DNA from 2 places in the Halomonas sp. KHS3 genome. Region 1 is predicted to be linked to the other one. Evidence: predicted binding sites of a transcription regulator. Region 1 holds the regulator's gene; the other holds the start of a gene.

What was found. Region 1 encodes FNR, which switches genes on or off when oxygen is low (the NO sensors DNR and NnrR bind a similar motif). Its sites were predicted from a motif close to TTGATNTANATCAA; they were not measured.
Region 2: the regulator FNR is predicted to act here: its motif matches at 3,390-3,403, upstream of paaG (2-(1,2-epoxy-1,2-dihydrophenyl)acetyl-CoA isomerase PaaG).

Annotation. Positions count from the first base shown of each region.
Region 1 covers NZ_JWHY01000007.1:204,787-210,595, reverse strand. Annotated here, with positions in the region: gene RO22_RS16950 (DUF294 nucleotidyltransferase-like domain-containing protein) at 1-6, shown strand, start outside; gene RO22_RS16945 (DNA polymerase III subunit epsilon) at 12-665, shown strand; gene ttcA (tRNA 2-thiocytidine(32) synthetase TtcA) at 928-1,848, shown strand; gene fnr (fumarate/nitrate reduction transcriptional regulator Fnr) at 1,841-2,587, opposite strand; gene hemN (oxygen-independent coproporphyrinogen III oxidase) at 2,672-4,105, opposite strand; gene RO22_RS16925 (sulfite exporter TauE/SafE family protein) at 4,184-4,876, opposite strand; gene ccoS (cbb3-type cytochrome oxidase assembly protein CcoS) at 4,873-5,118, opposite strand; gene RO22_RS16915 (heavy metal translocating P-type ATPase) at 5,115-5,809, opposite strand, start outside.
Region 2 covers NZ_JWHY01000009.1:121,458-127,266, forward strand. Annotated here, with positions in the region: gene peaB (quinohemoprotein amine dehydrogenase maturation protein) at 1-192, opposite strand, end outside; gene peaA (quinohemoprotein amine dehydrogenase subunit alpha) at 202-1,764, opposite strand; gene paaY (phenylacetic acid degradation protein PaaY) at 2,364-2,963, opposite strand; gene paaG (2-(1,2-epoxy-1,2-dihydrophenyl)acetyl-CoA isomerase PaaG) at 3,550-4,341, shown strand; gene RO22_RS25080 (3-hydroxyacyl-CoA dehydrogenase NAD-binding domain-containing protein) at 4,343-4,510, shown strand; gene paaI (hydroxyphenylacetyl-CoA thioesterase PaaI) at 4,503-4,970, shown strand; gene paaK (phenylacetate--CoA ligase PaaK) at 5,081-5,809, shown strand, end outside.

The sequences.
Region 1 (5,809 bases):
TCGTGAGCGGAATGCGGCTGTTAGATCGACATGTGACGCTATTTAGCGGCTCGCTGCGCACCTTGTTAAGGCGTGAAAGTGACCGGCGTCGTTGTGCAGACTCCCCCTATGCCTGGCTGTTTCAGCCCTATATGGGCGAAGAGCTGGTGGCGCTCGCCTGCACCGCAACGCCCACGCAATCATCACCTGTGATCAGCGTGGCGGCAGTGGTGCTGAGCCATCAGCAGGTGCATACCAGCCGCGCTTTTGTGATCACCCTTGGCAGCGCGAAGCAGCCCGCGAGCGCAACGCTGCGCCGTCATCACTTGCTGTGCGAGGCGGGGGAGATACTGCCACCAAACAGTGATAACTTGAGCGCGCTAGTAGAATTTATCGGCAATCGGCCCATCGTTGGCTGGCAGTTAGAGAAGCGCATTGGAGCATTGAATGCACTACTCAGTAAGCGGCTGAATTTTGCCCTGCCCAACGCCCAGGTCGATGTGGCAAAACTGCATCAGCGCCAACTGCGCCGTTTGCACCCGGAGGTCGAAGCGCCCAGCAGCTTCGCCCAGGCGTTGGCATGCTGGCAAGTACCCGTCATGGGCATGCAGAGTGTGCTTGGAGAGGCCACCGCCAGCGCACTGCTGTATATGCGCCTGCAGCGTATTATGGCGCAGGTGGCATAGTAGTCTCTTTCGTCGTGGCGAGGACAGCTTTCCGCGAGGGCGCTGTGAACCCCTCCCTGGGCGCTACTTTTGTCATCCATGACAAAAGACCCTCGCTCCAAGCTGCCCTCGCACCGAGGTATGGTGCAGCGGTCAAAATAGTCACTTCCAATTGCGATATCTTGTGTGGCTACGTCTGATTAGTTGGGTCAGGCGGTGAGTGTTGTTAGAATAGTTATTACTTTTTTCTCTCACGCCTTCTACCCTCGGCAGTGCTTATACCATGCAAACTCTTGATCACTTTGATCCTGCTCACCTTGATACGGTTGGAGCCACCCCAGCTAACGCTGAGCACGACCAGCCTGAGCTGGCTGATGCGAAGCAGAAGCGTGAATTTAACAAGCTGCAAAAGCGTCTGCGCCGAGAAGTGGGCAATGCGATCATTGATTACCAAATGATCAATGAAGGTGATCGCGTAATGGTCTGCCTCTCCGGTGGAAAGGACAGCTACACGATGCTGGAGATTTTGCGCAATTTGCAGCGCAATGCGCCGGTCAATTTTTCGCTGGTAGCGGTCAATCTGGATCAAAAACAGCCGGGTTTTCCCGAGCACGTATTGCCTGCGTATCTGGATAAGCAGGGCGTGGAGTACCACATTGTCGAGCGCGATACTTACTCGGTGGTAAAAGAGAAAACCCCGGAAGGTAAAACCACCTGCGCGCTTTGTTCACGGCTGCGGCGCGGCTCGTTGTATGGCTTTGCCGAAGAGATTGGCGCCAATAAGATAGCCCTGGGCCATCACCGGGAAGATATTCTCGAAACGCTGTTTCTCAATATGTTCTTTGGCGGCAACCTGAAAGCGATGCCGCCAAAGCTGCTATCCGATGATGGGAAGAATATCGTTATTCGGCCGTTGGCCTACTGCAAAGAGGCGGATATCGCCGAGTTTTCGCGGCTGATGGCGTTTCCGATTATTCCCTGCAACCTGTGCGGTTCACAGCCTAATATGCAGCGTCAGGTGGTCAAAGAGATGCTTGCCGAGTGGGACAAAAAGTTTCCTGGCCGTCTGGAGAGCATGTTCAAGGCCGTCACCAACATTGCCCCTTCCCAGTTGGCCGACCGCAGCCTGTTCGATTTTGAAGGCCTTGAGGCCAAGCAAGCAGAGCTACTGGCGGGGCGTATCCAAGCCTTTAACGTCAGCTAACTGTTTGCTCTTCCTCTTCGGCGAGGGTAATCAAGCGCGGCATATCGAGAATGTTGACCTCTCGCCCTGAGACCGCCACCACACTCTGCTGCTGAAAGCGGCTTAGTATGCGGCTGACCGTTTCCACCGCTAAGCCCAGGTAGTTGCCGATATCAGCCCTGGGCATTGAGAGGCGAAAGCTGTAAGGCGAGTAGCCCCGGCGACGAAAACGATCTGAGAGGGTAATCAAAAAACTTGCCAGCCGCTGATCGGCGGTTTTACGCGAAAGTAGCCGCATCATACGCCGGTCATCGCGCAACTCTTTGCTCATGCTGCGATAAAGCTGGCCACGCAGTTCGGGCAGCTCCTCCGAGAGTAAGTCCAGGCGGTCAAAAGGAATCTCGCAGACGGTGGTCGTTTCCAGGGCGATAACGCTACCGGGGTAATGCTCTTCGTCAATGCCATCCAACCCCACCAATTCACTGGGCAGGTAGAAATTGGTCAACTGCTCGCTGCCGTTACCTTCGGCGGTGATCTGTTTCAAACTGCCCGAACGGACTGCGTAAACGCTGGTAAAGGTGTCGCCCTGACGAAACAGCGGTTCGCCTTTTTTCAGCGGCGCGCGACGACGAATAATGGCGTCAAACTGCCCCACGTCGTCCAGCTCAAGGGCAAGTGGCAGGCACAGTGAGCTCAAACTGCAGGTTTGGCAGCGAGCTTCATGGAGTAGCGAGCGCCGACGGCTCATGGGTTCCAACATGCTTTGCTCCTTGAGAGGGTCCCGCTTATCAATTAGAAAATCCTTACTTATTATAGTCGCTTTAGCATGCCTGCAATAAGGTGATTAAACAATCTTAGAATACTGTTGTCCCGTTTGCCCGGAAAGATGGGTATCAAACGCCATTGCTATATGGCGAATCAGCAGTCGACCCATTGGCGTTGCGTTAAGCTGGTCGCCGCTGCGTGCCAGCAGGCCATCTTGCTCGGCGCTTTGCAGGCGCTCAAGCGCAGGCGCAAAGTAGCGGGGGGCATCAATGTTCCAGCGCTGGCTAACGGCGGTCAGATCAATGCCCATATCGCACATCAGCCGCTCAATCACATCCCGGCGGATCAGGTCGTCATCACTTAAGCGTATGCCACGCACGGTGGCAAGCTGCCCCTGATCCAGCGCCGCTTCGTAGCGGGCCAGATCGCTAGGATTCTGCGCATAGACGTCATCAATACGGGAAATCGCCGATACGCCAAGCCCGATTAAGTCGCACTGAGCATGGCTGGAGTAGCCCTGGAAGTTGCGCTGCAGCGAGCCTTCGCGCTGGGCAATAGCCAGGCTATCGTCAGGGCGGGCAAAGTGATCCATACCGATATGCACATAGCCAGCTGCGGTGAGCATTTCGATGGTGGTGCGCAGAATCGCTAGCTTCTCTTCTCCGCCTGGCAAGTCATCGACATTAATGCGCCGCTGCGGGGCAAAACGCTCGGGCATATGCGCGTAATTAAACACAGAAAGGCGCGCCGGGTTGAGCTCGATCACCTGGCGTAGGGTGTTGGCAAAGCTCTTTTCAGTCTGAAATGGCAAGCCATAAATTAGGTCGAGATTGAGCGAGCGAAAGCCCAGGCGATGCGCCTCCTCCATCAGCGTTTCGGTAAGTACCCGAGGCTGAATACGGTTAATCGCTTTCTGCACCAGCGGGCTTAAATCCTGCACGCCCAGGCTGATGCGATTAAAGCCGAGGGATTCGAGATGGCGCAGCGTAAACACATCCGCTTCGCGAGGATCTATTTCAATTGCGTAATCGCGATCAGCAGACGATGAAAGACCAAAACGTGCATCCAGTCGATCAATCAGGTCGCCCATCTGGTTCAAACTGAGAAATGTCGGCGTGCCGCCGCCCCAATGCAACTGCTCCACCGGTCGTGATGTATCCAAGTGGCGTGCGGTCAGCACCATTTCACGGTCAAGCCGGGCTATATAGGGCTCGGCAAGGGCAGTGTTTTTGGTAGCGATTTTATTACACGCGCAGTAGAAGCAGATCTTGCGGCAGAAGGGCACATGAACGTACAGAGAGAGCGGACGCTTACTGGCATTGCTACGCTCCAATGCCTGGGTCAGGTCGCCAGGGGTAAATTGGTCGTGAAACGACAGCGCCGTGGGGTAGGAGGTGTAGCGTGGGCCGTTGGTGTCGTAGCGACGCAGTAACGCTTCGTCCCACACCGGCTGCATAGGGGCTGCGGCAGCAGCGGGTGCAAGAGGTAAGGCAGCAGGGGTATGAACGGGCATGAAGGGGCGCTCCGACGTTAGGAAATGCCGCTAGCCTAACCCGTGGTTAGGAGGTAAATGTTGAGCCACGTCATGCTATTAGAGGTTGTGTACCGAAAGCGTCCACAGTTGCCACAGTGCAAAAGCGATAATTGTCAGCGCTGCCACGCTGCGGGTCGCGGGGTGACGTATCAAATGGCTGAGCTGGCGGGCAGCCAGGCCAGTGGCAAGCAGCGCAGGTAGGGTGCCAAGCCCAAAGGCGCCCATGAGTAGAGCGCCCTGAAGCGGGTCGGCAATCGCTAAGCTCCAGGCCAACATGGAGTAGACCAACCCGCAGGGGAGCCAGCCCCAGAGCGCTCCCAGGGCGAAGGCTTGGGGAATATGCACTACGGGCATCAAGCGACGCCCCACGGGTTCGATAAAGCGCCATAGTCGCCGGCCAACGGCCTCCACTTTGAGCAGCCCTTTCCACCAGTTGGCGATATACAGTGCCATTAAGATCAGCATCAGTGCGGCAAATACCTGGAGTAGCAGGCGTGCCGTAGCAGAAAGGGAAAACAGCGTGCCTAGCAGTGCCACCAGCGCGCCTGCGCTCATATAGCTAACAATGCGGCCTGTGTTGTAGCTGAGCAGCAGGCCTCCCATGCGCGCCGGATGACGCATGCTGGGGGGGACTGCAAAGGTGAGCGCGCTCATAATGCCGCCACACATACCAATGCAGTGGGCGCCGCCCATCAAGCCAAACACAAACGCCGCCATTAGCGGCGGCAGATCAAGCCCCGTTGGATTCATGGCCGAGGCTCTTGGTCGTCGGGTGTGTCTGCCGCTGATGGTTCGGAAGATTTTTGCTTTGCCTGCTGATGCTGGCGGCGCTGCTCAGGGCTAAGATCGTTTTCATCCTCATCAAATAGAATGCGGTGCGCTGGGCCTTCTAGGTCATCGAACTGATCATTTTTCACCGCCCAGAAAAACGCCCAGACGGCGAGGCCCAGCAAAATCAGGGAAAGCGGGATCAGCAGATAAAGAATCGTCATGCGGCCACCGGTGTTGAGGTGTCGAGCGTTGGCGCGGGCTGAGGTCGCCAGCGCGACAGTCGCAGGGCATTACCCACCACTACTAGCGAGCTAAGCGACATTCCAATTGCAGCTAGCCAGGGCGGCACCAGACCCATTGCCGCCAGCGGCAGCGCCGAAAAGTTGTAGCACACTGACCAAATCATGTTCTGGCGCATGATACGCCGGGTGGCGCGGGAAATCTCGATGGCCTCAAAAATCCGCATCAGACGTGGGCTGAGCAGCACTGCGTCGGCGCGGGTGCGGGCTAGATCCGTTGCGCCATTCATGGCAATCGCCACATCGGCACCGGCTAACACCGGCACGTCGTTAATGCCGTCACCAATCATCACCACGGTTTCGCCTGCGGCTTGGAGCTCTTTCATCCGGGCTAGCTTGCCTTCCGGGCTGGTGCCCGCATGCCAGGTGGTAATATCAAGTTGGTTGGCCAAGCTTTCCACGGCATCCTGGGTATCGCCAGAGAGCAGTTCAACGCTTAACCCCAGGGCCTGGAGGGCTTTGATCGTTGCCGCAGCATCATCGCGGACGCCGTCGTGCAGGCCAAACCAGGCGCGGGGCGCACCGTTTTCGCTAAGCAGCAGCCACTGGCCTTTGGCAGGCGCCGCTATGACGTCATCCACGGCGCCATCTATTGCGCTATCCATTGCAAACC
Region 2 (5,809 bases), on a different contig from region 1:
GCTGACCTGATGTGTCAGATGTCCCGGCAGCGCCCCGCTGTCGAGCCCCTCCTTTCGCCCGGCCAGAGCCAGCAGCTCCTCGCTGAGGGCATCCGGGGCAAACAGGCTGGTGGTGGGGATATGGAACCACAGCGGCTGGCCTTCCACTTCCATCCGATGCAGGTTCTCGGGTATGGCTTGTAAGATTCCCATGGTGACCTCCTAGCGAAGCGGTGGGTTGTTCCAGCGTTGCACGGTAACGATCAGTTGGGCTTCGTCCTGTATCGCCTCCTGTCCCACCACACTGGCGGTCACCCGCAGGTTGCCCACGCTGTTGGCGTTGTACTGGCGCAGCGGGTTGGGCCCGGCCCCGGCCGGCGAGAAGATCCCTGTGGCGGCGTCCAGTATGCCCGCAAACCTGACATCCTCGTCGCGCTCGGCGATCTCGTCCCAGGGGGACACGCTCCAACGTACCGGTACCTGCCCCAGCGGGATGGTCTCATCAGCGCCATCCAGATAGCCGGCGGCGGTGAAGACGCCGCTCACTGGCGGAGTCTTATCGTTGCCGATGCGAGCAACTCCCAGCGTTGGACTTACCTCCAGGCGATCCACCGTGCGGTAGCCAGCGAGCAGTCTCTCAGCGCTGATCTCGCCAATCTGCATAGTCAACCAGCCGGGCGTAAGATCGGTGCTGGCCTCAACGTCCAGCACCAGGCGCATGTCGCTACGTTCGACCACGTTACGCACGGTGACGCCCTCCCCCAGATTGATCTCTCCCTCCCCAAGGCCGTAGCCCAGCAGCACCAGCCGGCTGCGCTCGCCGGCCTTGAGCGAGGCGGGCAGGCTGGCCAACACAGCAGACTCGGCCGCTTCGTGAGGCACCATTTCCACCATCATGCCAAAAGCATCGTCATGATCATCGAAGATGCGCCCGCTGGGATGCACGCCGGAGAGATCCAGCACCTGCTTGAAATCACGGCCGTTGAGGTTCAGGTTGGCGCGCCACTCGTAGCCGGTATAAACGATGGCCTGGCCTTCGCCACTGAGCGGGCGACCACTGGTGAAAGCGCCGTCCAGGCTAAGGGAGTAGGCATCCTCGCCTTCAGCGGCGTTAATAGTCACGTCGGCATAAAAGTCGCCTTCTCCGGGCCAGTGCCCCCAGAGCTGCCAGTCGCCCTCAGGAGAGGTCTGTTCGGCCTGCTGCCATGACTCCCAGGCTTCATTTTCGAGACTTTGAGTCTCGGCCAGCCAGGGAGCGATCTCGTTCAGGGCGAGATCGAACCAGTCACGATCCCGTGCCATGGCCTGGTACTCAATGGTCTGGAACTGGCCCACATGGAAGTGCACCAGTCTCTCCCACTCTTCCTGGGGACGGCGCTGCAGTTGGGCGCGGCCGCCAGTATGACAGCGGGCACACATCTCCTGGTAGCTGGGATGATCGAAAGACTCAATACGGTTGAGGCGTCGCTCGATCAGCTCACGTTGGGGCGCGCTCTCCTCAGGGGCCAGGCCGCGGGTATCGGCGAGGAACTTGACGATATCCCGGCGCGCCTCCAGGGGCAGCTCCAGGCCGTGCATGGTCTGCATGCGCGCGATCGTCATGTCCCAACCTTCCGGGGTCTTGCGCTGTGCACTAATGCGGCTCCAGCTCTGGGGGCCACTTTGGGTCTGGTGGCAGCCTGAACAGTACCTGTCGATGGCCTCGCTGCCAGCAGAGGCCAAGACGATGCCCGTAGGCAGCAGCAGGGCTAGGCTACAGAGCCCTATGGGAAGTGCATGTCTCATCACGGAGAGTTCTCCACGCATTATTATTGTCGTGATGTTCGTCTGCGGTGGTCTGCGCAGGCGAACATCGAAGGTATGTGCCAGTACCATTCAACCTGCATTGACCGCGCCGACTATCAACAACTTCTTTTTATTCATGTGGTTGGAGTGATTTTCTTGCCCGAGTTTTTTAGATGCTTGGCCAGCAAGCGACAATCGGTGCCCCAAGTTGCGACAGTCGCGTATGGTCTTGAAACACTTTGCCTCTGCGAATTTGGTCATCATTGACCGTGGCGGCACCCGAATTTTCCGACCGACTCAGGTCTGAGACTTGGCTCTCAAGGGGGGTTATGGGGCTGCGGTGCCTCTGCCTGAACCTGGGGCTGCCGCCCAGGACGCGCGCACAGCAGCTAGCGGTGTCGTCTAGTGCAGCGTAGCGGCCCCAGAGGAACTAGACGTTGATCCGGCCGTGTTCGTGGCAATGAATCTCTTCACCTTCAGGGGCGATCACAAAGGCCTCCTGGGGCCATCGACCCATGGCTGGGGTTGGGGGATGGCCCGCCAGGGGGGAGTGATGTGGTTGTGGTAGCGAGCCATACCAACAGCATCGCCTTGCCACGCTATGCTAAGGTCTGCTGCTTGGGCTGAGTATCACCAGCCAGCAAGGTTGGACGGTCAGCATCGAGTTCTGCCAGCGGTTCACAGGGCTCCAGGCTATCCCGACAACGGCCCACTAAGCGCTGATACTCCTGGGTACCCTGCTGTTTCCAGTCGAACTCTTCATCACTCAGCGCGCGCTTAACCTTTGCGGGTGCCCCCATCACAAGTGACTGGGGCTCACACTCGAAGCCCGCCTTAACGAACGCTGCCGCCGCAACGATAGATCGTTCGGCAATGTTGGCGCCGTCCATCACCACGGCATTCATGCCGACCATGGCATCACGCCCAATCACGCAGCCATGCAGTACCGCGCCATGGCCGATATGGCCATCCTTCTCAACCTTGGTGACGCAGCCTGGGAAGCCGTGCATCACACAGGTATCCTGAAGGTTAGATCCCTCTTCCAGCACCAGCCGCCCGAAATCACCACGCATCACCGCGCCGGGGCCTACATAACAGTTGGGGCCCACGATTACGTCGCCAATTAACACCGCAGTAGGATGGACATAGGCGGTCGGGTGTACCACCGGCGTCACCCCTTCAAGTCGATAGTAAGGCATAACACTCTCCGTTAGCTTGATTGGCCGTGTGGGGTGCTGCCCCCATCGCCCGCTCTTCGAACTGTTCGGCCCCTGCCCCATCAGTTGTGTAGCCACCTAGGGTTATCGCGCCTTTGCTGCGCTGATTGCGTCATGGGGCGCTCCTGCGCTCAATCTATCTTGATACGCAATATCAACTAAGATTATATTTTACGTAACAAAACATCAAACACTTTACCTGTCGCCGTCTACTGAAGAATGGGCACACCGCTATCTAAAAACTCGACGCACCCTGCTGTAAGTCAGTTTTTTAGACGACCTTGGTTTTTTTATACCATCGTCTAACAATTATCTTATATTCGCAAAAAAGTCACACAAGTTATTGTTAATAACTAACAAACTACCAACAACACCAACAAGCGACACATTATAATCACCCATATAATATTGATGTGTATCAAAATAAATCTATACTCGGCAGAGATTCATCCTGTGGATCACAGGCCGAACGGTCACTGGCGGGCACCGCCGACCGCGAAAAGGGCATGCGCCTTCCAATAAAAACGACCTGCCACTTTTCAAGGGCACTGACACAAGGACATTACCCATGAGCCAAGCGCCCCTGCTTTACAGCGTGGAAGACGGCGTCGCCTGCATCACGCTGAACCGCCCCGAAAGCTTGAACAGCTTCAATACCGAAATGCATGCCGAGATGCGCAAGGTGCTAAAAGCCGTGCGCCAAGACTCAAGCGTTCGCGCTTTGCTGCTGACCGGCAGCGGTCGAGGCTTCTGCGCCGGCCAGGATCTTTCCGACCGTAGCGTCGCGCCCGGCGCAGAAGCCCCCGACCTCGGCGAGTCGCTTGAGAAACGTTACAACCCCATGCTGCGCGCCCTTAAAGACATGCCGTTCCCGACCATTTGTGCGGTGAACGGCGTGGCCGCAGGTGCCGGTGCCAACATCGCCCTGGCCTGCGACATCGTATTGGCCGCGCGCTCGGCAAGCTTTATTCAGGCCTTCTGTAAGATCGGTTTGATTCCAGACTCTGGCGGTACCTGGACATTGCCTAATTTAGTGGGCATGGCTCGCGCCAAGGGCCTGGCGATGCTGGGCGACAAGCTCCCCGCCGAGACCGCCGAACAGTGGGGCATGATCTGGCGCTGCGTCGACGATGAGGCGCTTCAAGAAGAAGCCATGAGCATGGCTCGCCACCTGGCCACTCAACCAACCCATGGCCTAGCGCTGATTAAGCGCGCCCTGCATGCCAGCAGCGATAACAGTTTCAACGAACAGCTCGACCTGGAACGCGACCTTCAGCGCCTTGCTGGGCGCAGCGAAGATTACCGCGAAGGCGTTAGCGCTTTTATGGAAAAACGTCGCCCCACCTTCAAGGGAGAGTGATATGCCAGCCATTCTCTCTACCGCCACTATTAGCATCATCAGCACAGGCGCCATTAATGCCTTGACCGATAGCCGTTTGGTTATCGAGGCTATCGTCGAGAACCTTGGGGCCAAGCGCCAGGTGTTTGCTCGGCTCGAAGCCCTATACGAGGAAAGCTTCCATGCATGATTCCCAACTGACCCCGCAGCAACTGGCGGAAGCCTGCGCCGAGGCAATGTTTTCCCGCGACCATGCCAGCCAAGGGCTGGGGATGCGCATTACTCGCGTGGCTCCCGGCTTCGCCGAACTGACCATGACCGTGCGTCAGGACATGGTGCAGGGGCACGGCAACTGCCATGGCGGATTTCTGTTTGCCCTGGCTGACTCAGCCTTCGCGTTTGCCTGCAACAGCTACGACGAAGCCACAGTAGCCTCCGGTTGCAGTATCGACTATCTCGGCCCCGGCCAGCTGGGCGACGAGATCACCGCCACCGCCGAGGAGCGCAGCCGCCGCGGGCGTACCGGCATTTACGACATTACATTGCGCAATCAGCACGGCGATACCGTTGCCTTGTTCCGCGGGCGTTCCTACAAAATTCGCGGCAGCGTACGCCGCCTGGAAGACACCGCTGCTGGAGATAACCAATGAAAGAGGCGCTGATCATTGAGCGCTTATAAGCCCATTACTAAAGCCATTTCATCGCCCATGGCGCATTTAGAAATTAGTCCAATAACAACTAGCTTGATCGGAGACCCCTGATGAATCAGCCCGCAACGCGTATCAACACCGCGACTCTCGATCCCCTGGAAACCGCCAGCGTCGACGAGCTGCGCGCCACTCAGGTCAAGCGCCTGAAGTGGAGCCTGAAGCACGCTTACGACAATGTGCCGTTCTACCGCCAGTCCTTCGACAAGGCTGGAGTGCATCCCGACGATATCCAGACGCTGGAGGATCTCGCCAAACTGCCTTTCACCACCAAGGCAGATTTGCGCGACAACTACCCGTTCGGCATGTTGGCCACACCGATGAGCGAGATCGTTCGCATCCATGCCTCCAGCGGCACCACCGGGCAACCGACGGTGGTAGGCTACACCCAGAACGATATTGATGTGTGGTCCGATGTGATGGCGCGCTCGATCCGCGCCGCCGGCGGCAGCCGCAACGATAAGGTGCATGTGGCGTATGGCTATGGTCTATTCACCGGTGGGCTGGGCGCGCATTACGGTGCCGAGCGCCTGGGTTGCGCGGTGATCCCCATGTCGGGTGGCCAGACCGAGAAACAGGTTCAGTTGATCCGTGATTTCGAGCCGGACATTATCATGGTCACTCCCTCGTATATGCTCAACATCGCGGACGAGATGGAGCGCCAGGGCATCGATCCCCACACACTGCCGCTGCGTACCGGCATTTTCGGTGCCGAACCCTGGACCGACAGCATGCGCACGGCTCTTGAGAAGCGCCTGGGTATCGATGCATTGGATATCTAT